DNA from 2 places in the Salinisphaera sp. T5B8 genome. Region 1 is predicted to be linked to the other one. Evidence: riboswitches for the same ligand, from Rfam matches in the RefSeq annotation. Region 1 holds a riboswitch; the other holds the start of a gene.
What was found. A riboswitch is a leader RNA that binds a small molecule or an ion and turns the genes downstream of it on or off. The one in region 1 is predicted to bind glycine.

Region 1 (10,952 bases):
GGATTCGCTTTCCGTCGGCTCGATGAGAAAACACTCGGGCACCAGCAACGGGAAATAGATCGTGGGCGCATGAAAACCGTAGTCGAGCAGCCGCTTGGCCACATCGGTGGCGGTGATATCCAGCTGCTGCTTCTGGCGCTTGAGGGTGACGATGAATTCGTGGCTGGCGCGGCGTTCGGGAAAGGCCAGATCGAAGCCCGCCGCGCGCAAACGCGTCATCAGATAATTCGAGTTCAGCGTCGCGAACTCGGCCACACGGGTCATGCCCTCGGCGCCCAGCAGCCGCGCATAGACATAGGCCCGCAGCAGCACGCCGGCATTGCCCATGAAGGCCGACAGCCGCCCGATGGTGTTCGGAATATCCTTCTCGGTGAGCCAGCGATAGGTTGCGTTATCACCCTCGCCGTCGCGCCCCACCACGGGAATGGGCATGAAATCGCGCAGGCGCTTGCCCACACCGACCGCACCCGAGCCCGGGCCGCCGCCGCCATGCGGCGTCGAGAAGGTCTTGTGCAGATTCATGTGGATGACGTCGAAGCCCATATCGCCCGGGCGTACCTTGCCCAGAATGGCGTTGAGGTTGGCCCCGTCGTAGTAGAGCAGCCCGCCCGCGCCGTGCACGATCTCGGCGATTTCGAGAATGTCCTGTTCGAATACGCCCAGCGTCGAAGGATTGGTGAGCATGATGCCGGCCGTGCGCTCGGATACCGCCTCGCGTAGCGCGGCGATATCCACGTCGCCGTCGGCATCGGTGGGGATCTCGACCACGGTGCAACCGCACATGACCGCCGTGGCGGGATTGGTGCCATGGGCCGCATCGGGCACCAGAATCTCGTCGCGTGCGTGATCCCCCCTCGCCTCGTGATAGGCCTTGATCATGGCCACGCCGGTGAATTCCCCCTGCGCGCCCGCCATGGGCGTGAGCGATACCGCCTGCATGCCGGTGACCGTGGTCAGCATTTCCTGCAGCTCGTAGAGACAGGCCAGCATGCCCTGGCCGTGGCTGGCCGGCGCCAGCGGGTGCCGGTTGAGAAAGCCGGGCAGCGAGGCGAGCGTATTACAGGCCCGCGGGTTGTACTTCATCGTGCACGAACCCAGCGGGTAGAAATGCGTATCGATGGAGAAATTCAGCTGCGACAGCCGGGTGTAATGGCGTACCACATCCATCTCGGAAGCTTCCGGCAATCCGACCGGCGATTCACGCCGCAGCGCCGCCGGAATATCGTCGATCGCGGGTGCCTCGGCCGGCGCCTGCGCCAGCGCCCGACGGCCGGGCCGGCTGTGTTCGAAAATGAGTTTTTCGGTCATGACGTGGTTACTTTCGATGTTCGGGGTCTTCAAGACGAAGCCATTGGAGTCCGCGAATGAACGCCAATAAACGCGAATGCAGAGAACATCGGCTGCCCAAGTGCCTAGCCACCGGGCTACCGCCTATCCTTAATCTTTTATTTGCTTTTATTTGCTTTAATTCGCGTTCATTTGCGGACAATGTCTTCCCTCAACGACTCAGACCTTGAGTGCGGCCAACGCGTCTTCGTAGTTCGGCTCGTCGGCGATTTCGGGCACGAGTTCGCTATGCAGCACGGTGCCCTGCTCGTCGGCCACGATCACCGCGCGGGCACACAGCCCGGCCATGGGGCCGTTGGCGATGAGTACGCCATAGTCCTTGCCGAAGCGCTTGTCGCGCATCATCGACAGCGTCGTACCGTTGTCCAGGCCCTCGGCGCTGCAAAAACGCGAGTGCGCAAACGGCAGGTCGGCCGAAATCTGCAGCAATGCAATATTGTCCAACGCATCGGCCTCGGCATTGAAACGCTTGACCGACATTGCACAGGTCGGCGTGTCCATGCTCGGAAAAATATTGAAAATCTTGCGCTTGCCGGCGAATGTGTCGAGGCTGACGTCCTTGAGATCGGCCCCGGTCAGGCTGAAATCGGGCAGCGTGTCGCCCGGTGCGGGCAGGCGGCCTTCGACATCGATCGGATTGCCTTTGAGCGTAATCTGCTGGGTCATGAGGTGTCCTTTAACAAACGTGAATAATCGGCGAATCGCTTCGTGTCAGGCCGCGTCCGCCTGTTCGGCGAGCACCGTGCGCAAGGCCTGGGCATAGGCATCCAGGTCGGCCTCGGTCTTGGTTTCGGTGGCACAGACGAGCACGGTGTCTTGCAGTCCGTCGTAGAAATCGGCCAGCGCCAGACCGCCGAATATGCCGCGCTCGGCCAGCGCATCGAGCACGCGCTGGGCATTCGCCGGCAGGCGGAGCACGGTTTCGTGAAAGGCCGCGCTGTCGAAAACGCGTTCCACGCCGTCGATCGCGGTAAGTCGTTGCACCAACGCGCGTGTATTGGCGATACAGGTCGCGGCGGTGTTTTCCAGCCCCGTCGCGCCCAGCAGGCTCATATGGATGGTGGCCGCGGTTACCAGCAGGCCCTGATTGGTACAGATATTGGAGGTCGCCTTGGAGCGGCGAATATGTTGCTCGCGCGGCTGAAGGGTCAGTACATAGCCCGTGCGACCGTCCATGTCCTGCGTTCGCCCGACCACGCGCCCCGGCATCTGGCGGACATGCTTCTTGCGACAGCACAGAATGCCGAAATACGGTCCGCCGGAGGCCAGCGGCGCACCCAGCGGCTGGCCTTCGCCGACCACGATATCCGCGCCCTCGCCCGTGCCCCAGCGGCCCGGCTCCTTGAGTACGGCCAGCGCAAGCGGGTTGATCACGCCGATAGTCAGCGCACCATTGGCCTGGGCCCAGTCGGTGAGCGTGTCCACGTCTTCGAGCACACCGAAGAAATTGGGCTGGGGGATCACCAGCGCGGTCACGTCTTCGCCGGCCCAGCGTTCCAGATCGGCGCTGTCGATACGACCGGTGCCCGGTTCATAGGCGACGGTTTCGAACACGATGCCCTGATTCGCACAGATATTGCGCGCGACCTGGCGATAGAACGGGTGCATGCTCGCCGGCATGAGAATACGGGCCGATTTGGACTTGCGATTGGCGCGCACCGCCATCAGCACTGCCTCGGCCAGCGCCGATGCGCCGTCGTAGAGCGAGGCATTGGCCACATCCATGCCGGTCAGCCCGGTCATCATGGTCTGGTATTCGTAGACCACCTGGAGCGTGCCCTGGCTGGCTTCCGGCTGATACGGCGTATACGCGCTATAGAATTCGCCGCGCGTGGTCAGCTCCCACACCGCAGCCGGAATATGATGCTCGTAGGCCCCGGCACCGATGAAGCACAGGCCACCCGCATCGCGTGCCGCGCGTTCCTGCATCAACCGGCTGACCGCCTGTTCGCTCGCTCTCGGCGGGATCGAATCCAGGCTGACATCGCGCAGGCGCGGGTCGATCTCGTCGAACAGATCGTCGATCGTGTCCACGCCGATGGTGGCCAGCATCGACTGGATATCGTCTTCGGTATGCGGAATGAAGGGCATGAATCCTCGCAGAACGTAATACGCGGGCACAGCGGCACCGACGCCGGGCAATACCGGCGCCAGTGCGAGCGCCGCTAGTCTTCCTCTTCTTCGACGATGCCTTCGTAGGCATCGGCATCCAGCAGTTTTTCGACTTGTTCGGAATCGGATACCGTCATCTTGAACAACCAGCCTTCGCCGAAGGGATCTTCGTTGACCAGTTCCGGCGAATCCTCGAGCTGTTCGTTGATTTCGGCGATCTCGCCATCGAGCGGGGCATAGATATCCGATGCCGCCTTGACCGATTCGACCACGGCCACGGCATCACCGGCACCGACCTTGGTCCCGGCCTCGGGCAGTTCGACGAACACCAGATCGCCCAGCGACGACTGGGCATAGTCGGTGATACCGACCGTGCAGGTGCCATCGCCGTCGTAATCGATCCATTCGTGGGTCTTGGTATAGGACAGATCCTTGGGTACTTCGCTCATGGGGCTCCCTTGCAGCAGATTCGCGCGGTGCGCGCTATGTTTTGGTGGATAAAGGCTACTGAGAAACGGGCTCAGTCGTCGATACGGCGCTTGCCGTGGCGCACGAAGGGATAGCGCACGATGCGCGCGCGCTGCCACTTGCCGCGCAGACACACCTCGACGCTTTCTTCCCAATCGGCCGGTACCCGCGCGAGCGCGATCGAGCACGACAAGGTGGGTGAATAGCTGCCACTGGTGATTTCGCCTTCGGCTTCTTTTTCGTCGACATCGCTGTCGGCGGCCCGTACCGCGGTTTCGCTGCGCATCACGCCGCGGCCTTCCAGCACCAGCCCGACGAGCTTCTCGCCGACGCCCTCGGCGCGCATGTGCTCGAGCGCCGAACGGCCGACGAAATCCCGTTCTTCGGGCTCGAATGCCACCGTCCAGCCCAGGCCGGATTCCAGCGGCGTGTGGTCCTCGTCCATATCCTGGCCGTAAAGATTCAGCCCGGCTTCCAGGCGCAGGGTGTCGCGCGCGCCCAGGCCGATCGGCGCTACACCCTTGCCGCGTAGCGTTTTCCAGGCATTGACGGCCTCCTCGGCCGGCAACACGAGTTCGAAACCGTCCTCGCCGGTATAGCCGGTGCGCCCGATCGAGCGATCATCCTGGGTCGCGACCCGAAACGGCTTGAGCTTGAGCGCGGCGGCCTTGAAATCGTCGTCGAAGAGCTCGGCGGCAATATCGCGCCCGCGCGGGCCCTGCACCGCGATGATGGCCAGATCCTGGCGGTGATTGATCGCCACGTCGTAGTCGCGCGCCTGGCTGTCGATCCAGGCCAGATCCTTTTCCGTCGTCGCGGCATTGACCACGATGCGATACAGGTTGCCACTCAGGTGATAGACGATGAGATCGTCGATCACCCCACCGCGGGTGTTGAGCATGCAGGTATAAAGCGCGCGGCCGGACTCGTCGATCTTGGCGACGTCATTGGCCAGCAGCCGACGCAGGAATTCGCGTGCCTCGGCGCCGCTGATATCGACCACTGCCATATGCGAGACGTCGAACATGCCCGCGCTTTCGCGCACGGCATTGTGTTCCGAAATCTGGGAGCCGTAGTCGATCGGCATATCCCAGCCGGCGAAGTCCACGAGCTTGGCGCCGTCGGCGACATGCGCGTCGTAAAGCGGGGTTCGTTTGGCCATGACAATCTCTTTGCAGATGAATCAACAGAACACGGGCCGGCCCGGGCTTTCGCCTGCCGCCCCTCTGTCCTGGCACCTGAGAGATTCGCCCCTTCGGTGAGCCGGACTGTCGCCGGCTGCTCTCCAGAGTCGATCAAGCTGGCGTATAAACGCCCGCATGCACGTGGTTCGGGTACCTGAGCGTTTCCGGGCGGAAATTTGCGCCTTCGGTGACGAGCGACTGCCCGTTCTCTCCCACGCGGTTATTGACCGTGCCCTCGACTATACCGGCGACATCGACACAGGCCAAGCGCCAACCGCGAGGCCCCACTTACCTGCAAAATACAGCAGATTTTTCGACTACTGCAGCAACCGCGGGCCGTTGGCGGATAACCCTACGGCGTGATGAATCATGATCTGGCGAATCGGCGCGAGATTAGCCGCGATCCCGATTGCGCTCTGGCGCAGCGTGCGCAGCAACGGATTGGCACTGCCGTAAACGCGTTTGAAGGCATCGGTCGTGCCCAGCATCATCAGATTCTCGGCCATGCGTGCGCGCTGATAGCGGCGCAGATAGGTCATGTCGCCGGCATCGCGATTCGCCGCGCGCCCCGCCTCGAGCGCTTCGACCATGCCCGCCACGTCGAGAAGGCCGAGGTTGACCCCCTGACCTGCCATCGGGTGAACCACATGCGCCGCATCGCCGGCCAGGGCCACACGCGGGCGACAATATTCGCGTGCATGCTGGAGCTTGAGCGGGAACGAGGCACGCTTGTCCATATGCTGGATTTCGCCCAGTACGCCCCCGCTGGCCTCGGTCAGCCGCGCGCAGAATGTGTCGTGGTCGAGTTCAGCCAGCTCTGCGGCCAGTGCATCGTCGGCATGCCAGGCCAGCGAACAGCGACCGTCCGACAGCGGCAAAAACGCCACGGGCCCGGTTTCGGTGAAACGCTGCCAGGCGATATGGCGATGATGACGTTCCGGAGTCACCGTGCCCACGGTACAGCGCTGACCGTAGGGCCAGCCGGTGGTTTCGATACCCGCGGCCGCGCGCACCGGCGAATTCGCACCTTCCGCGCCGACCACCAGGGCCGCGCTCACGACCGTGCCGTCGTCGAGACGTAGGCGCGCGGCATCGCTGTCGATGGCCAGGCTTTCCATCTTGGCCGGACAATAGATATCGACATCGGTCAGCGCCTGCCAGGCGCTGTCGACGATCAGATTGTTCTCGACGATATGCCCGAGTTCCGGCAGACCGACCGCGGTATGTTCCAAGAACAGCTCGCTCGCGCCGCCGGCCTCCCAGACCTTCATGCCGGTAAATGCACAACAGCGGCGGCGCTCGACCGAGGCCCACAGACCAAGATTTTCGAGTACACGACGCGTACCCGGCGCGATGGCCGACACACGCAGTTCGTAGTCTTCACCCAGCTCGAAACGCGAGGGACGCTTGGCTTCCACGAGCGCGACCGAGAAATCGGCACGCGAAAGGGCCACGGCGAGCACGGCGCCCACCATGCCGCCACCGACAATGGCGATATCGTAACGGGGGCTTTGCTTGCTCATGAATTGGCCTCGCGAAGACGTGCCGGCGCCAGGGCCAGACCCATGCTGCGCCGGGCCATATCGTCACGAATCGACGGCAACAGCGACAGGCCGAACAAGCCCGCGCCGCGCGCGTGATCGAGCATGGGAATACGGTTGGAGAACAAACGCACAATCGCGTCGGTGAAATTGGCCACGCGATGCTGGTCGGGTCGGCGGGCCTCGGCCCAGCCGGTGAGCAGATCGGCATCGCCGGGATCGAAATCGGCATCGCCCGCCACGCGCTCGCGCAGCATCGCCGCGAGCAGCAACGCATCGCGAATCGCCAGATTAAAGCCCTGCGCGGCGGCCGGATGTAGCGCATGGCCGGCATTGCCGATCAGCACGGCCCGCTCGACCGCGGCGCGGTCGCACAGCACGCGCGCCAGGGGATAACTGCCACGCGGGCCGGCCAGCTTGAGCGTACCCAGGCGCTGGCCGAATGCCGCTTGCAAAGCGTCGATGAATTCGTCTTCGCTGACCGCGCACATCTGCTCGGCGCGTTCGCTGGGCAACGTCCAAACCGCCGCACAGCTGGCACGGGCACAGGGCAACAGGGCCACCGGGCCGTCCGGGGTGAAGCGTTCGTAGGCAACGCCGCCGTGTGCGCGTTCGGGCTCCACGAACGTCACGATCGCGCGCTGGCGATAATCGTCGGTACGCGCGCCGATACCCAGCGCGCCGCGCACCGAGGATTGCGCGCCATCGGCGCCGACCAGCAGCCGTGTACTCAAGGTGTGAGCCGTACCGTCCGGCCCCGTGCAACGCAATTCGATCCGCTCGCCGTCCGCGTCGCGCTCAAGCGACTCGAAACGCGCCGGCGCGACCACATCGACCTGGTCCATACGCGCCAGGCGTGCACGCAATACCTCGATCATGGTGACGTTGTGCAGCACATAGCCCAGGGCCGACAGATCGTAATCCGCGGCATTCACGCGCACGCTGCCGAAGCGGCCCTGCTGGGATACATGCAAGCGCTTGATCGGGGCGGCGTCGTGAGCCATATCGGCCCACAGATCCAGCTCTTCGAACATCGCCCGGGTGCCGGCCGCGATCGCGGTGGTACGGGCTTTCATGTTCTCGTCGGCCGGGGCATCGAAGGCCACCGCTTCGACCAAGGCAATCTTCAGGCCGGTATCGGCCAACGCGCAGGCGAATGTCGCCCCGGCCAGCCCGCCGCCGACCACGGCGATATCGTAGTCGCGGCTCACGGGGTTTCGCTCCGATAGGGTTTGGCCATGAGTGCCTCGATCTCGTCGGCGTCCTTGGGCACATCGGCCGTGAGCACGTCACAGCCGGTTTCGGTAATCACGATATCGTCCTCGATGCGAATGCCGATATTGGCAAACCGCGAGGTGGGGTTGTCATCGGCGCGGACATACAGCCCAGGTTCGACGGTCAACACCATGCCCGGTTCGAGCGCTCGCCATTCGCCATCGATTTTATAATCGCCCACATCGTGTACGTCCATGCCCAGCCAATGGCTGGTGCCGTGCATGAAATAGGCGCGATAGCTTTCCTCGGCGATGGCGTCGTCCACGCTGCCCGCGAGCAAGCCCACCTCGATCAGCCCGGCCACGAGTACATGCAGCGCGGCCTGATGGACCGCATTCATCGGCGCGCCCGGCCTGGCGGCCTCGATCGCCGCCCGGTTGGCCGCAAGCACGATGTCGTAGAGCTCGCGCTGCGCCTCGGAGAAGCGCCCGTTGACCGGAAAGGTGCGGGTGATATCGCCCGCATAGCCGCGATATTCCGCGCCTGCGTCGATGAGCACCAGATCGCCATCGGCCATGGGCGCGCTGTTTTCGATGTAGTGCAGCACACAGGCGTTTTCGCCGGCGCCGACGATCGTGGGATAGGCCCAGTGCATGCCATCGCTTTCGAAGGTGTAATGCAGCACGGCGGCCAGCTGATACTCATACATGCCGGGACGTACCGCCTGCATGGCGGCACTATGCGCCCGCGCGGAGGTCGCGGCGGCCTGACGCATGAGCGCGACCTCCGCGGCCGATTTGCGCAAGCGCATCTCGTGAAGTACTGGCTCGAGCACAGCCAGCTCACAAGGCGGCACGCCGCCGCGGCCCTGGCTGCGTAGCGCCGACAGGTGATCGAGCACGCTCTGTTCGAATTCCGGATGCGTACCGAGGGTGAGATAGAGCTTTCGGCGGCCGTCGAGCAAACGGTCGATCCAGTCCTCGAATTCATCGATGGCGAAGGCGCGATCGGCGCCGTAATCGGCCATCGCGCCCTCCGGGCCGGCGCGCCGGCCAATCCAGACTTCCTGCTCGGCATTGCGCGCGCGGCAGAACAGCAGGTAGTCGCCGGCGTCGAAACCCGGCGCGATCACGGCAATGGCCTCCGGCTCGAGAAAGCCGGTCAGATACCGGAAGTCGCTGTTCGGCCGGTAGGGGTAATCGACATCGTTATTGCGATTGCGCTCGGGCGTGGCAGCAATCATCGCCACACCATCGCTACCCACAATCTCCGCCAGGCGTGCGCGGCGCGCGGCATGGAGCGCCGGATCGTCGCGATGCTGCAGCTGTGATTGATCTCTCATCCGGTCCCTCATCAAAGCCTTGTCACGAAAACAGCCTGGCCCGGGCGCTGCGCTTACCCGCGCACCCTTAATGCAGCGATTCGCGCCGCGTGGGGCCTTCGCGCTTGGGCTGAAGTTCGAGAAATACCATCTGCACGCCCACCCGCACGTATTCCACCAGCTCGGCGTAGTCCGCCTCGGCGGATTCGTGGTCGGCATCTTCGGCGGTCAGCCCCGCACGCGAAAGTTCGGTGAGGTCGTTGACCACCTCACGCACCTCGCCCGAGAGGCTGTTGATCTCGAAACTGCCGTCCGCGCTCAGGCCATAGAGAAAGCCGGCACACCAGCGCGCCAACGCCTGCACGCGGCGCTCGAGATCGACATCGTCGCCCGGCAATAAGGGCGTGAAACTCAGATCGGGATCGAACAGACCTTCCAGCGTCATTTCGCGCAGCGCGGCGAGCGCGCCTTCGATCTTGTCGTTCTTGACGTCCTCGACCGCGCGCGTGGCGCTGATTTCGTTATCGATACATAACATGCCGGTGAGCGTGCCGTGCACCTCACCGGGCGTCTGTACCGATTCGGCCTGGGTCAGGCCCACCTGCAGGGCGTCGAAGATACTGTTCTGACTCGTGCCTTGGCTCATATCGCGCAACTCGTTTGCAATACGCCATGGTAGCAAAGCCGCGTATTGACCCAGCGCACAAGCGCGCCTGCGCGAGTGTGCTTGGCGGGTTAACGCCTGGGTCGCGCGCCTTAAGCGGTCAGGCGCTATGCAGCCCCAGGCAGCAGAAATAGACGAGGTTATAAAAGGCGTGCACGCTCACCGGCGACCACAGCCGCGCATGGCGTTCCCAGAGCACGCCGAACACAAGGGCAGGACAAAAGGTGGCCAGCGCCCAGGCTGGCGGATGGGCGAGCAGATGCGCGCCAGCAAACAGCGCGGCAGTCAGCAGGTTGGCCGCGCTCAGCGCCCCCCAACGGGCGCGGCTACGCGTACGCAGCCAATCGTGCACACCCAGCCGGAACACGATCTCTTCGAGCCAAGGCAGTACCAGTACGGCCATGACAAAAACCTGGGTGCCCGGCCAGCGCAACGCGAATTGCGCGGGCGTCACCAGCGTGATCAGCCAGAGCGCGGGCACGACGGCGACAAGCGCCGCCGCATACACCGGGTCGCGCCCGGGCGATCGCGTTGCCGGCTCAGACGAGCCGACGACGGCGACACACCCCGAACGCGCCCATCGCGAGCAGCAAGGCCCAGAGCGGGTCGAAACGACCTTCGCCCGTCAATGTACAGCCGCCACCGCTACCACCATCATCGCCACCGCCCGAACTCGCGGAACCGCCGCCGGCCGGCTCGCTGACCGGCTCGCTCGGCGCTTCCTCGGTGGGCTCTTGCGGATCGGCGATGGCCTGATCGGCCTCGTCGGGGCAACGCGCGCCGTTGGCCAGCGTCCAGCCGATATCCTCCAGCACGCAGGTGGTCAGACCGATGCCATTGGCGACATCGTCGTTACCGGTGGCAAAGGGTTCCATGATCTGGTCCGGATCGAGCGATATATCCCAATGCGAGATCGAACTGCCGGGTCTCACCGTCGACGGTGCATAGAGCATTACCCGGCCTTCGTTGAGGCCATCGGTGAGAATGCTGGCGGCGCGGCTACCGGTATTGATATCGCTCCAGACCACGTTCGGGCCGTTGGTCAGCGATTCGGCGCGCTGTTCGTCGTTCAGCTCGGTCCACAGTGGATCGCCGGCAAA
Region 2 (10,952 bases), on a different contig from region 1:
GGCATATTCGGCGCCGACGATTTCCAGGCGCCTGTCCGCAATGAGTTGTTCGAGAATGTCCGAGCCATGCGACAGACGCTTAACCGAGCGCGCGACATTGGCCCGCACAGCCGCATGAATGAGCGCATGTCGGTCCTCGGCGAGCTCGCTGTCGAGCAGTTTTGCCACCGATGGCCGCACGCGATCGACGATCGAACGCAGGTTGCGCGACTGGTTTTCGGTGGGCCGCTGCAGTTCGTCGAGCGTGGCGGTGATCGCGCCGCACTGGGTGTGGCCGAGTACCACCACGAGCGGCGTGCCGAACTTTCCGGCCGCGAATTCGATACTGCCGATCTGTGAGGGCGCCACGATATTGCCGGCCACGCGAATCACGAACAGATCGCCCAGACCCTGGTTGAACACGATCTCGGCCGGCACACGCGCATCCGAACAGCCGAGCACGATCGCAAACGGGCTTTGCCTGAGCACGAGTTCGGCAGGCCGGGCGTGTCGGCTCAAGGTGTCCGAATTCTGGATGTTGTCGACGAATTGCCGGTTACCCAGTTTCAGTCGTTCACGGGCTTCGGCGGCGCTAATCATTAAGAGGACGAGGTCGTGCCTGGGCCGCTCACTGTACACCGTGCGGCGGGCGCCGGTGCCGGTACGCGCGCCTGGGCCGTGTCGATACCGTCGTTGGCGGCCCGCCATCGGTGAGCGCGTATTCGGTCTTGGGGCCCGGGCATGGCGAATATGACGCGCTATGCATGTTCGGGATTGGCACTAGGCAATTGCAGATATATTTGCGTGCGCCGATAGCCACCCCGAAAGGCCGTTCGAGACTTGCGCCGGGTCATCGACACGCGCCGGTTTTCAATTTATAACGAGAGCGGGCGGTTGATACGAAACGCGCACGATCGCGAAAGATCAAACACCGGAAATTTCCAAGCGAAGGGGCGTGCGCACATGCGGTGCGCGTAATTTCGTAGCGCCGCACGGCGGCTGGGTACACGACAAGCGTATGAATAACGGGTTCTCGGGGGAAGGCGCGCTGGCGGATGTGGGGTTGGCCATAGCGGGGCCGCGGCACATTCCATGAAAAGTCTTTTTCCCAAGCGCGATCATTTTCCCGATGTTCGCCCGTATCAGCAGACGGTGTTGACGGCGCTGCTGTGGTTTACCTGCACGGCGGTATTCGGCTATGCCTTGCTGCACTTCTATCTGGATGCGCGCTGGTTGGCCGTGGCCGAACTGTGCCTGGTGGCCTATGCCGCGTTGCTGCTTTATGTGATCCACGAAACCGGCCGCGCACCGATCAACAACCTGATCTTCGTGGTGCCGTTTTTCTTTGTCATGATGCTTTCGCTGCTGGCCAAGCAGAACGGCATCGCGGTTTTCGTATGGGTTTTTCTGGTACCGCTACTGTCGCATCTGCTGTTGGGCCGATGGCAGGGGCTCTGGGTGGCGTTGCTGTTTATCAGCTGCGCCGGGGGAATCTTTGTCTATCGTTACGGCTTGTGGGATGGCTGGCCGGGTTATCTGAGCGTCGTCAATATCGTGCTGTGTACCGCCTCCACGCTCGGGTTTTCGTATATCTACGAGGCCAGTCGCGAAAAGACGGAGTCCGAACTGCGTGCATTGGCGCTGGCCGATCCTTTGACCGGGCTGGCTAACCGCTCGCGTTTTCGTGATGTGTTCGCGCGCGAGCGCCAGCGCTATCTGCGCCAGAAAATACCGCTGGCGATGCTCGTCGTCGATCTCGACCATTTCAAGCGCGTCAACGACGACTACGGCCACGACGCGGGTGATATGGCGCTATGTTTCGTGGCAGAGCTGCTTGCCAGCCGTATTCGCCAGACCGATATCGCGGGCCGTCTTGGCGGCGAGGAATTCGGCATCCTGTTATCGGGGGCGGATATCGCGCACGCCCGACAGATCGCCCAGGACCTGTGCGATCTGGTTCATGACCGGCCGTTTCGCTATCGCGGCAAGGATATTCCGTTATCAGCCAGTATCGGCATTGCCGAACTCGGGCGCGATGGCATGGACTTCAGAAGCCTGTTCGCAAAGGCCGATCGGCGCCTCTATCAAGCCAAGGCCGAAGGCCGCAATCGGGTGGTCGGCTGAATCAGTACTCACGCGGTGGGCGCGCTAGAGTGCTTCGTAGCAGTCTGGCGTAAAACGCGGCGTACAGATGGCATAGAAGATCAGATCGCAATCGCCGTTGTTGTGAATCCGCTGGGCGGTGTCCGGCGCGATCGACACCACGTCGCCGGCCGCCACGGTTTCGCGCAGGCGCTCGCCGACTTCCACCACGCCCTGGCCGGAAACGATCAGATAGCGTTCGGCGGTGTCTCGCAGACGATGCCAGGCCGTGGTCACGCCGGGCGCCACCCGGGCCCGGGCGATGGAGAGGGCCGGATCATCCGGCGTATTGGAGATTTCGCGTATCGCGCAGCGCTCGGCGGTTTCGAATTCGACCGTATCGCGGGCGCGGCGCAGGGTCGACGGTATTGGCATGGCGATTGCTCATGGTATCTTGGACAAAACATCGGCATCGATCACGCACAGAGGCTGGGCGTTGGCGTGCCGATACCGGATTCGACACCTATTCATACATTCACGCAATAGCGGGAGAGACCGGCGTAAAGCCGGCGCCGAAGGAGCAACCGCCCCGGAAACTCTCAGGCATCAGGGACCGTTATCGCGCCCATATCCGAAGAGTCGCGCAGCCGTAACCGGCCGGCGTGCACCGAAGGAGCAAGCCCGCGGGCCATCGACGCGCGGGTGAATCTCTCAGGTTCAGTGACGGAAGGGGCGGCGCCTGCCACGCGGCAGGTTTTCACGCACGACGCTATCGGATAGACGCTCATGAATCATATTGCAATTATCGGCGGGGGCATCACCGGGGTCACCACGGCCTACGCACTCGTTCAGCGCGGTTACGAGGTCACGCTGTTCGACCGCAATCGCTATGCGGCGATGGAGACCTCCTTCGCCAATGGCGGTCAGCTTTCTGCTTCCAACGCCGAGGTCTGGAACCACTGGCCCATGGTCTTCAAGGGCATGAAGTGGATGTTTCGCAACGATGCCCCGTTGCTGGTCAACCCGAAACCGTCCTGGCACAAATTGTCGTGGTTTCTGGAGTTCATCGCCGCGATCCCGCAGTACGGCCGCAACACCACCGAAACCGCGCGCATGGCGATCGAGGCGCGTGAGTTTCTGTTTTCCTGGGCCGAGCGCGAGAACATCGATTTCGATGTCAAGCGCAAGGGCATTCTGCATATCTATCGCAATCGCGCCGGCTATCGCCATGCCGAGAAGGTGTCGCGCCTGCTCGCCGAAGGCGGCCTGGAGCGCCAGCCGGTCACCCCGGAAGAAATGCGGGCGATCGAACCCGCGCTGGCGGGCGAGTATTACGGCGGCTTCTTTACCGAAAGCGATTCCAGCGGCGATATTCACAAATTCACCCAGGGCCTGGCGCGGGCCGCACAGGCACAGGGCGTACGCTTTCACTACAACCACAGTGTCGAAAGCGTTCAATCCGATGGGCAGCAGGTCACCATCGCGGCCTGCGACAACGACACGCCCGAGGACCGGGTCACGCTCGAGTTCGACGGCGTGGTGGTGTGTGCGGGTACCGGCAGCCGCGACATTGCTGCGCAGCTGGGCGATCGCGTGAACGTGTATCCGGTCAAGGGCTATTCGATTACCGTCGATCTGGAAGACGAGGCCTCGCAACAGGCCGCGCCCGAAGTCAGTCTGCTCGACGATGAAACCAAGCTCGTGTGTGCGCGCCTGGGCGCAGATCGTCTGCGCGTGGCCGGCACCGCCGAGTTCAACGGGTTCAACCGCGATATCCGGGCGGATCGGATCGAGCCGCTGGTGGATTGGGTCAAGCAGTGCTTTCCCGACGTGAAAACGCGCCAGGTCATCCCCTGGGCCGGTCTGCGCCCGATGATGCCGAACATGATGCCGCGCGTGGGCGGCGGAAAGGCGCCGAACGTGTTCTACAACACCGGGCACGGCCATTTGGGCTGGACGCTGTCGGCGCTGACCGCGGACTCCGTTGCCGCCATCATCGACGATACCGCGTCGGAAAAACGGGGACCGACGACTGTGAATAACGGGTAGAATGAGCGTCCGCGCCATTCCGGCGCAGTGTTTTTTCGGGCGCAGCTGAGCGCCCGTGCCTGCCAGGCTGTGCATGTCCACCCCTAATGAAAACGAATCCGCCCAGGTCGCCTTCAGCGATCTGGCGCTCTCCGATGCCGTCATGGCGGCCCTCGCCGATGTCGGCTACGAGACGCCGTCGCCCATTCAGGCGGCGACCATTCCGCCGTTGCTGGCCGGCAAGGACGTGCTGGGCCAGGCTCAGACCGGCACCGGCAAGACGGCGGCCTTCGCGCTGCCCATTCTCTCCGGGCTGACCGGGCGGGCCGGCAAGGCACCGCAGGCGCTGGTACTCACGCCCACGCGTGAGCTCACCATCCAGGTGGCCGAGGCCTTTCAGCGCTATGCCGCGCATATCCCGGGTTTTCATGTGCTGCCGATCTATGGTGGCCAGGGCTATGGCCCACAGCTGGCTGCGCTCAAGCGCGGCGTGCATGTGGTGGTAGGCACGCCGGGTCGGGTGATGGATCATCTCAAGCGCGGTACGCTCAAGCTCGACGCGCTCGACTGGATGGTGCTCGACGAAGCCGATGAAATGCTGCGCATGGGCTTTATCGAAGACGTGGAATGGATCTTCGAACAGACCCCGGCCGAGCGCCAGGTCGCACTATTTTCGGCCACCATGCCGAGTGCGATCCGGCGTATCGCCAAGACGCACCTGCGCGAGCCGCAGGAAATCACCATCCAGGCCAAGACCACGACGGCGGTCAACATCCGCCAGCGTTACTGGATCGTGGGTGGCGGCACCAGCAAACTCGACGCACTCACGCGTCTGCTCGAAGCCGAGCCCTTCGACGCGATGATCGTATTCGCGCGTACCAAGAAATCCACCGATGAGCTCGCCGAGCGGCTGTCGGCCCGCGGTTATGCCTGCGCGGCGCTCAACGGCGATATCGCCCAGAACCAGCGCGAGCGCACGGTCGCCAAGCTCAAGAACGGCCAGCTGGATATCATCGTAGCCACCGACGTGGCCGCGCGCGGGCTGGATGTGGAACGCATCAGCCATGTGATCAATTTCGATATTCCGCACGATACCGAGGCCTATGTGCATCGTATCGGGCGCACGGGCCGGGCCGGGCGCGAAGGTGATGCCATCCTGTTCGTGACCATGCGCGAAAAACGCCTGTTCAAGGCGATTGAGCGAGCCACGCGTCAGGCCATCGAGCCGATGGACCTGCCCAGCATCGCCGAGGTCAACGAACAACGCATCACCCGTTTCAAGCAACGTATTTCGGTCACGCTGGCCGAAGGCAACCTGGCGCCGTTTCGCGAACTGCTCGACGAATACCGCGGCGAGCACAATGTCGACCCCGAAGAACTGGCCGCCGCGCTGGCGTATCTCGCCCAGGGCGACGAGCCGCTCATGCTCAAGCCCGGCAAGCCCGATCGTGGTGCAGGCCCGCGCGATATGGGAGCGCAGACCCCCAAGAGTGCGAACAAGGGTGCGTCGCGCCAGCAATCCTTCGGCGATGGCGATCTGGAAACCTTTCGTATCGAGGTCGGACGCAGCCACGGTGTGGAGCCGCGCAATATCGTCGGCGCGATCGCCAACGAGGCCGGTGTGGATAGCGCCCATATCGGGCGTATCGATATCCGCGACGACTTCAGCCTGGTCGATCTGCCCAAGGGCATGCCCGAGGATATCTTCGCCCATCTCAAGACGGTGTGGGTCGCCGGGCGCCAGCTCGCGATCACGCGTGCGCACGACGCGCCGCCGGCCCCGCCCGCCGGGCGCCGCAAACCCAAACCCAAATCCAAACCCAGGGCGAAGAAAGCGGGCAAGACCAAAGCCAAGGCGGCCAAGGCAAAACCGGGCAAGCGTCGCGCCAAGCCGACAGGCGACTGACATAGCGGCGCGCTTGAAAGATTCGACATAGCCCGCAGGGTGATTCGCAGTTGCGGCGACCCGAGGGCACAGACTCATGAGTTCGAATACCCCCACGCATATCGATATCGGCGGTATCGCACTGCCGCGCGAGGAACTCGTGCAGGTGCTGCCCGATATCGAGCGCTTTGAACGACACCTGCCGGATGCACTGGCCGTCGACCGCGATATGAAAGCCAGTGGCGGCGCCGTGCCGGACTACGTGCGGCAATGGCCGCAGGCGCGCATCGATGCGGTCGTGCGCACCCTCAAGGAAGTGGGCAGCCTGCGCGAGCAGGCCAGCGAACAGATGCAAAGCGCCGGCGCCGGTCGTAGCCGCCACTGACGACAGACGCGCGCTGTGCCGCGGTCACCGCACGATTACAGTGCGTTGATTGAAGGCGATGTTCGCTTAAGCAAGCGCTGAATAACCGCTCGCGGATCGCGTTCGCGGCCTTACATGCGTGTGCGCCAAAGCAGCCAAGTGCGGCGCCTGCCTTGTTGGCAGGTCAGGGCGAGAGGTTGTGCAGAGCTTGCCTCAAAGCTGGAATGTATCTTGCTGTGCACGGGCCATGGCCTGTGTCATATTCAAATCGCGAGCCCGAGCCCGGTACGGGCTGATACATGCTGAGCGCCGTCGGCAACCGCATGGCGTCGCTTACGCGACGACGGAGGTGCGAGCGAGATGAGTGGCAACTATCGCTATACCCTGGGTGAGCGAACCTATCGCTTCGACAGCCTGGCCGAGCTCATGGCTAAGGCAACGCCGGCGCGATCGGGCGATCGGCTGGCGGGTGTTATCGCGGAATCGGCCGAACAGCGGGTCGTCGCCCAGATGGCGCTGGCGGATCTGCCGTTGGCGACGTTTCTCGAAGACCTGCTGGTGCCCTACGAGGAGGACGAAATCACGCGGTTGATCGTTGATCGCCACGATCGTCAGGCGTTCGAAACGATTTCGAGCTTTACGGTAGGCGATTTTCGCAACTGGCTGCTCAGCGACGAGGCCACGCCCGAGGTGCTCGACGCCCTACGACCGGGGATTACGCCGGAAATGGCGGCGGCCGTGAGCAAGATCATGCGCAACCAGGACTTGATTCTGGTCGCACGCAAGTGCCGGGTGCGCAGTGCGTTTCGCAACACCATCGGCCTGGCGGGGCATTTGTCGACTCGCCTGCAGCCGAATCATCCCACCGATGATCTGACCGGGATCGCGGCCAGTATTTTCGATGGGCTGCTCTATGGCAACGGCGATGCTGTGATTGGTATCAACCCGGCCACGGATAACGTCGCCCAGTCGGTCAAGCTGTTGCACATGCTCGATGCGGTGATCCGCAAATACGAAATTCCCACCCAGTCGTGCGTGCTCACCCATGTCACGAACACGCTGGAAGCGATCGAGCAGGGCGCGCCGGTGGATCTGGTATTTCAGTCGATCGGTGGCACCGAAGCCACCAATCGCGGCTTTGGTTTCGGCCTGGCTGAACTGGCCGAGGCGCGCGATGCGGCGCTGTCGCTCAATCGCGGCAGCGTGGGCGATAACGTCATGTATTTCGAAACCGGGCAGGGCAGTTCGCTGTCGGCGGATGCCCACCACGGCCTCGACCAGCAGACCTGCGAGGCGCGTGCCTATGCCGTGGCGCGCGAGTTCAAGCCGTTACTGGTCAATACCGTGGTCGGTTTCATCGGTCCGGAATATCTGTTCGACGGCAAGGAAATCATTCGCGCGGGCCTGGAAGATCATTTCTGCGGCAAGTTGCTGGGTGTGCCGATGGGCTGCGACGTGTGCTACACCAACCATGCCGAAGCCGACCAGAACGATATGGACAACCTGCTCACGCTGCTGGGCGTGGCCGGCTGCAATTTCGTGATGGGTATTCCCGGCTCCGACGACATCATGCTCAATTATCAGACCACCTCGTTCCACGATGCGCTCTATGTACGCCGCGCGCTCGGCCTCAAACCCGCGCCCGAGTTCGAGGCCTGGCTCAAACACATGGAAATCGTGCGCGACGGCGATTCGCATCGCCTGTCCGAGCGCTTGCCTCAGTCGTTCGCGCGTTCGCTGGAGCGGCTGCCGGAGACCGGCTCATGAGCGATCGCAAGCCGTCGACACCGGCCGACAGGTCAGCCGCGGCAGGCGACGACATCGGCGTGGTCGATAACCCCTGGCAGGGGCTACGTGCATTCACCGATGCCCGTATCGGTCTCGGGCGCGCCGGCATCAGCCTGCCCACTCAGCGCATGCTCGAATTCCAGCTCGCCCATGCGCAGGCCAAGGACGCCGTCCATTGGCCGCTGGATGTGGCCGCGCTTAGCGAGCAGCTTACCGACACGCTCGAAATCGACGCGCCGCTTCGGCTACACAGCCAGGCTAGCGATCGCACCGAGTATCTGCAACGCCCGGATCTGGGTCGGCGGCTGGATGAGGACTCGCGCAAGCGGCTCGACGACACGGCCGACGCCGAGGATTCACCCTTCGACCTCGCGCTGGTGATCGTCGATGGCCTGTCGGCGCGTGCGATCGGGGCCCATGCCGTGAATTTCCTCGCGGCACTCACCCGCGAGCTGGATGCCGACGATAACGATTGGCGGCAGGCGCCGCTGACCGTGGTCGAGCAGGGCCGGGTCGCCATCGGCGATGAAGTAGGCGAAGCACTCAACGCCAATGCGGTGCTGGTGTTGATTGGCGAGCGTCCGGGCCTGAGCTCGCCCGACAGTCTGGGCTTGTATCTGACCTGGGCGCCCAAGCGGGGTGTCTCCGACGCCCAGCGCAACTGTATTTCCAACGTGCGTCCCGAAGGGCTGAAAATCGATGCCGCTGCGGCGCGTGCGCGTTATTTGCTGAATGAGGCCCGGCGGCTCGAGCTCTCCGGGGTGAAGCTCAAGGACCGTAGCGAAGACGACGTCATCGATCACGACAAGAACGAGACGGGCAATTTCCTGACTTCCTGATTTTTTTCTCACCTTGGGGGTGACGTCATGGCAGGCTCGACGGTAAACGAGGACTATCTGGCCAAGCGCCAGCTCAAACGTGGTACGGCCGGCTGGTTGTTGTTGGCTGGTCTGGGTGTTTCCTACGTCATCTCCGGCGATTTTGCCGGCTGGAACTTCGGGATTGCCGAGGCCGGCTGGGGCGGATTCGCAATCGCTGCGATATTGATGGCGATCATGTATTTCACGCTGGTGCTCGCCCTCGCCGAGATGTCGGCAGCGATTCCGGCCGCCGGTGGCGGCTATAGCTTCGCGCGCCAGGCCATGGGGCCTGCCGGCGGTTATCTCACCGGTCTGGCGGTACTCATCGAATACGCGCTGGCGCCGGCGGCGATCGTGATATTCATCGGCGCGGCGGTCGAAGAACTGCTCGGCTTCAACGGCCCGATCGTCTATGCCGTGTTTTATGCGCTGTTCATCGGCATTCATCTCGCCGGGGTGGGCGAAGCGCTGAAGGTGATGATGGTAATCAGCGGCTTGGCGGTGTTTGCGATCCTGGCGACCGCGGTGGCGTTGATTGGTGATTTCGACGTCGCCAACCTGTTCGATATCGAGCCCACGGACGCGCTGGGCGCATCCACGTTCCTGCCGTTGGGGTTCTACGGTATCTGGGCCGCGTTGCCGTTCGGGATGTGGCTGTTTTTAGCCGTCGAAGGCGTGCCCCTGGCGGCCGAGGAAGCCAAAAACCCGGCCCGCGACGTGCCCAAGGGCATTATCGGGGCGATGATCTTTCTGCTGGGTACGGCGGTGCTGGTGGTGGTTCTGCTCGCGGGTGCGGCGGGCGCGAAGGCGATTGGCGATAGCGGTGTGCCACTGGTGACCGCGCTCAAGGATACCGGCAGCCAGACGCTGGCCACCGTGGTGAACGTGCTTGGTCTGGCCGGGCTCATCGCCTCGTTCTTTTCGATTATCTACGGCTATAGCCGACTCGTCTTTGCGCTCTCGCGCGCTGGCTATCTGCCCAAGTTCATGTCGCTGACCAGCCGTCGCAAGGCGCCAACGTGGGCGCTCGTGGTGCCGGGCGTGCTCGGTTTCATTGTTTCCTTGAGTGGCGCGGGTGATCTGATCCTCGGCATGGCGGTGGTGGGCGCGACACTGTCGTATGCCCTCATGGCGCTCAGCCACATCCTATTACGGGTCAAGCAGCCGGATCTGGAGCGTCCTTACCGTACCCCGGGTGGCATGGTGACCTCGGGCATTGCGTTGATGCTGTCGCTGATCGCGCTCACCGGTGTCTATGCCTTCGATCCGCGGGCCTTCGGTTACACGATCGTGCTGTTCGTGCTCGGCGCGGCGTACTTCTTCGTATTCAGCCGGCATCATCTGGTCGCGCGCACGGCCGAAGAGGAGTTCGCATTACTGGCTCAGGCCGAGTCCGATCTGGACGAACACGAGTCGGGCGGCTGAGTAGTACGCCCCGTTCTAGTAGCGTTTACGCTCGCGCGCGAGCAGGCGATCGAGCTGCTTGGCGAACGCGTGGCGGTCGTTCTGGCTGAAGGGCGGCGGGCCGCCGGTATCGACACCGGCGCCGCGCAGACCGTCCATGAAGTCGCGTACGGTCAAGCGCGCCCGAATATTGTCGCGCGTATAGAGTTCGCCACGCGGGTCGAGTGCGATCGCCTGTTTTTCGATGACCTCGGCGGCCAGGGGTATGTCCGCGGTGATCACGAGATCACCCGGCGCGACCCGTTTGACGATTTCGTTATCCGCAACGTCGAAGCCGGCGCCCACTTGCAAGGTCGTAATCGTCGGGGATCGCGGCACGCGGATGGGTTGGTTGGCCACCAGCGTCACCATGACACCTGTACGCCGGCTGGCGCGAAACAGCATGTCCTTGATCACGACCGGACAGGCGTCTGCATCGACCCATATATTCATTGACATAGGCGACGGGCTGTTGGCAGGGCAATGCACACGGGCAGAGGAATATCGCTGTAAGTGCCAAGCC

Region 2: linked by a shared signal. The riboswitch ahead of T5B8_RS10170 (D-amino acid dehydrogenase) and the one ahead of gcvT (glycine cleavage system aminomethyltransferase GcvT) in region 1 are both predicted to bind glycine.

Annotation. Positions count from the first base shown of each region.
Region 1 covers NZ_APNG01000005.1:103,759-114,710, reverse strand. Annotated here, with positions in the region: gene gcvPB (aminomethyl-transferring glycine dehydrogenase subunit GcvPB) at 1-1,308, opposite strand, end outside; gene tpx (thiol peroxidase) at 1,507-2,013, opposite strand; gene gcvPA (aminomethyl-transferring glycine dehydrogenase subunit GcvPA) at 2,059-3,438, opposite strand; gene gcvH (glycine cleavage system protein GcvH) at 3,513-3,908, opposite strand; gene gcvT (glycine cleavage system aminomethyltransferase GcvT) at 3,980-5,089, opposite strand; glycine riboswitch at 5,144-5,226, opposite strand; glycine riboswitch at 5,244-5,336, opposite strand; gene T5B8_RS06220 (UbiH/UbiF/VisC/COQ6 family ubiquinone biosynthesis hydroxylase) at 5,429-6,634, opposite strand; gene ubiH (2-octaprenyl-6-methoxyphenyl hydroxylase) at 6,631-7,863, opposite strand; gene pepP (Xaa-Pro aminopeptidase) at 7,860-9,209, opposite strand; gene T5B8_RS06205 (UPF0149 family protein) at 9,277-9,834, opposite strand; gene mrtJ (JDVT-CTERM system glutamic-type intramembrane protease MrtJ) at 9,953-10,360, opposite strand; gene T5B8_RS06195 (JDVT-CTERM domain-containing protein) at 10,392-10,952, opposite strand, start outside.
Region 2 covers NZ_APNG01000009.1:154,201-165,152, reverse strand. Annotated here, with positions in the region: gene T5B8_RS10185 (carbonic anhydrase) at 1-579, opposite strand, end outside; gene T5B8_RS10180 (GGDEF domain-containing protein) at 1,072-2,103, shown strand; gene T5B8_RS10175 (cupin domain-containing protein) at 2,128-2,496, opposite strand; glycine riboswitch at 2,598-2,687, shown strand; gene T5B8_RS10170 (D-amino acid dehydrogenase) at 2,848-4,110, shown strand; gene T5B8_RS10165 (DEAD/DEAH box helicase) at 4,184-5,995, shown strand; gene T5B8_RS10160 (hypothetical protein) at 6,072-6,359, shown strand; gene T5B8_RS10155 (ethanolamine ammonia-lyase subunit EutB) at 6,699-8,105, shown strand; gene eutC (ethanolamine ammonia-lyase subunit EutC) at 8,102-8,965, shown strand; gene eat (ethanolamine permease) at 8,993-10,411, shown strand; gene T5B8_RS10140 (YaiI/YqxD family protein) at 10,427-10,882, opposite strand.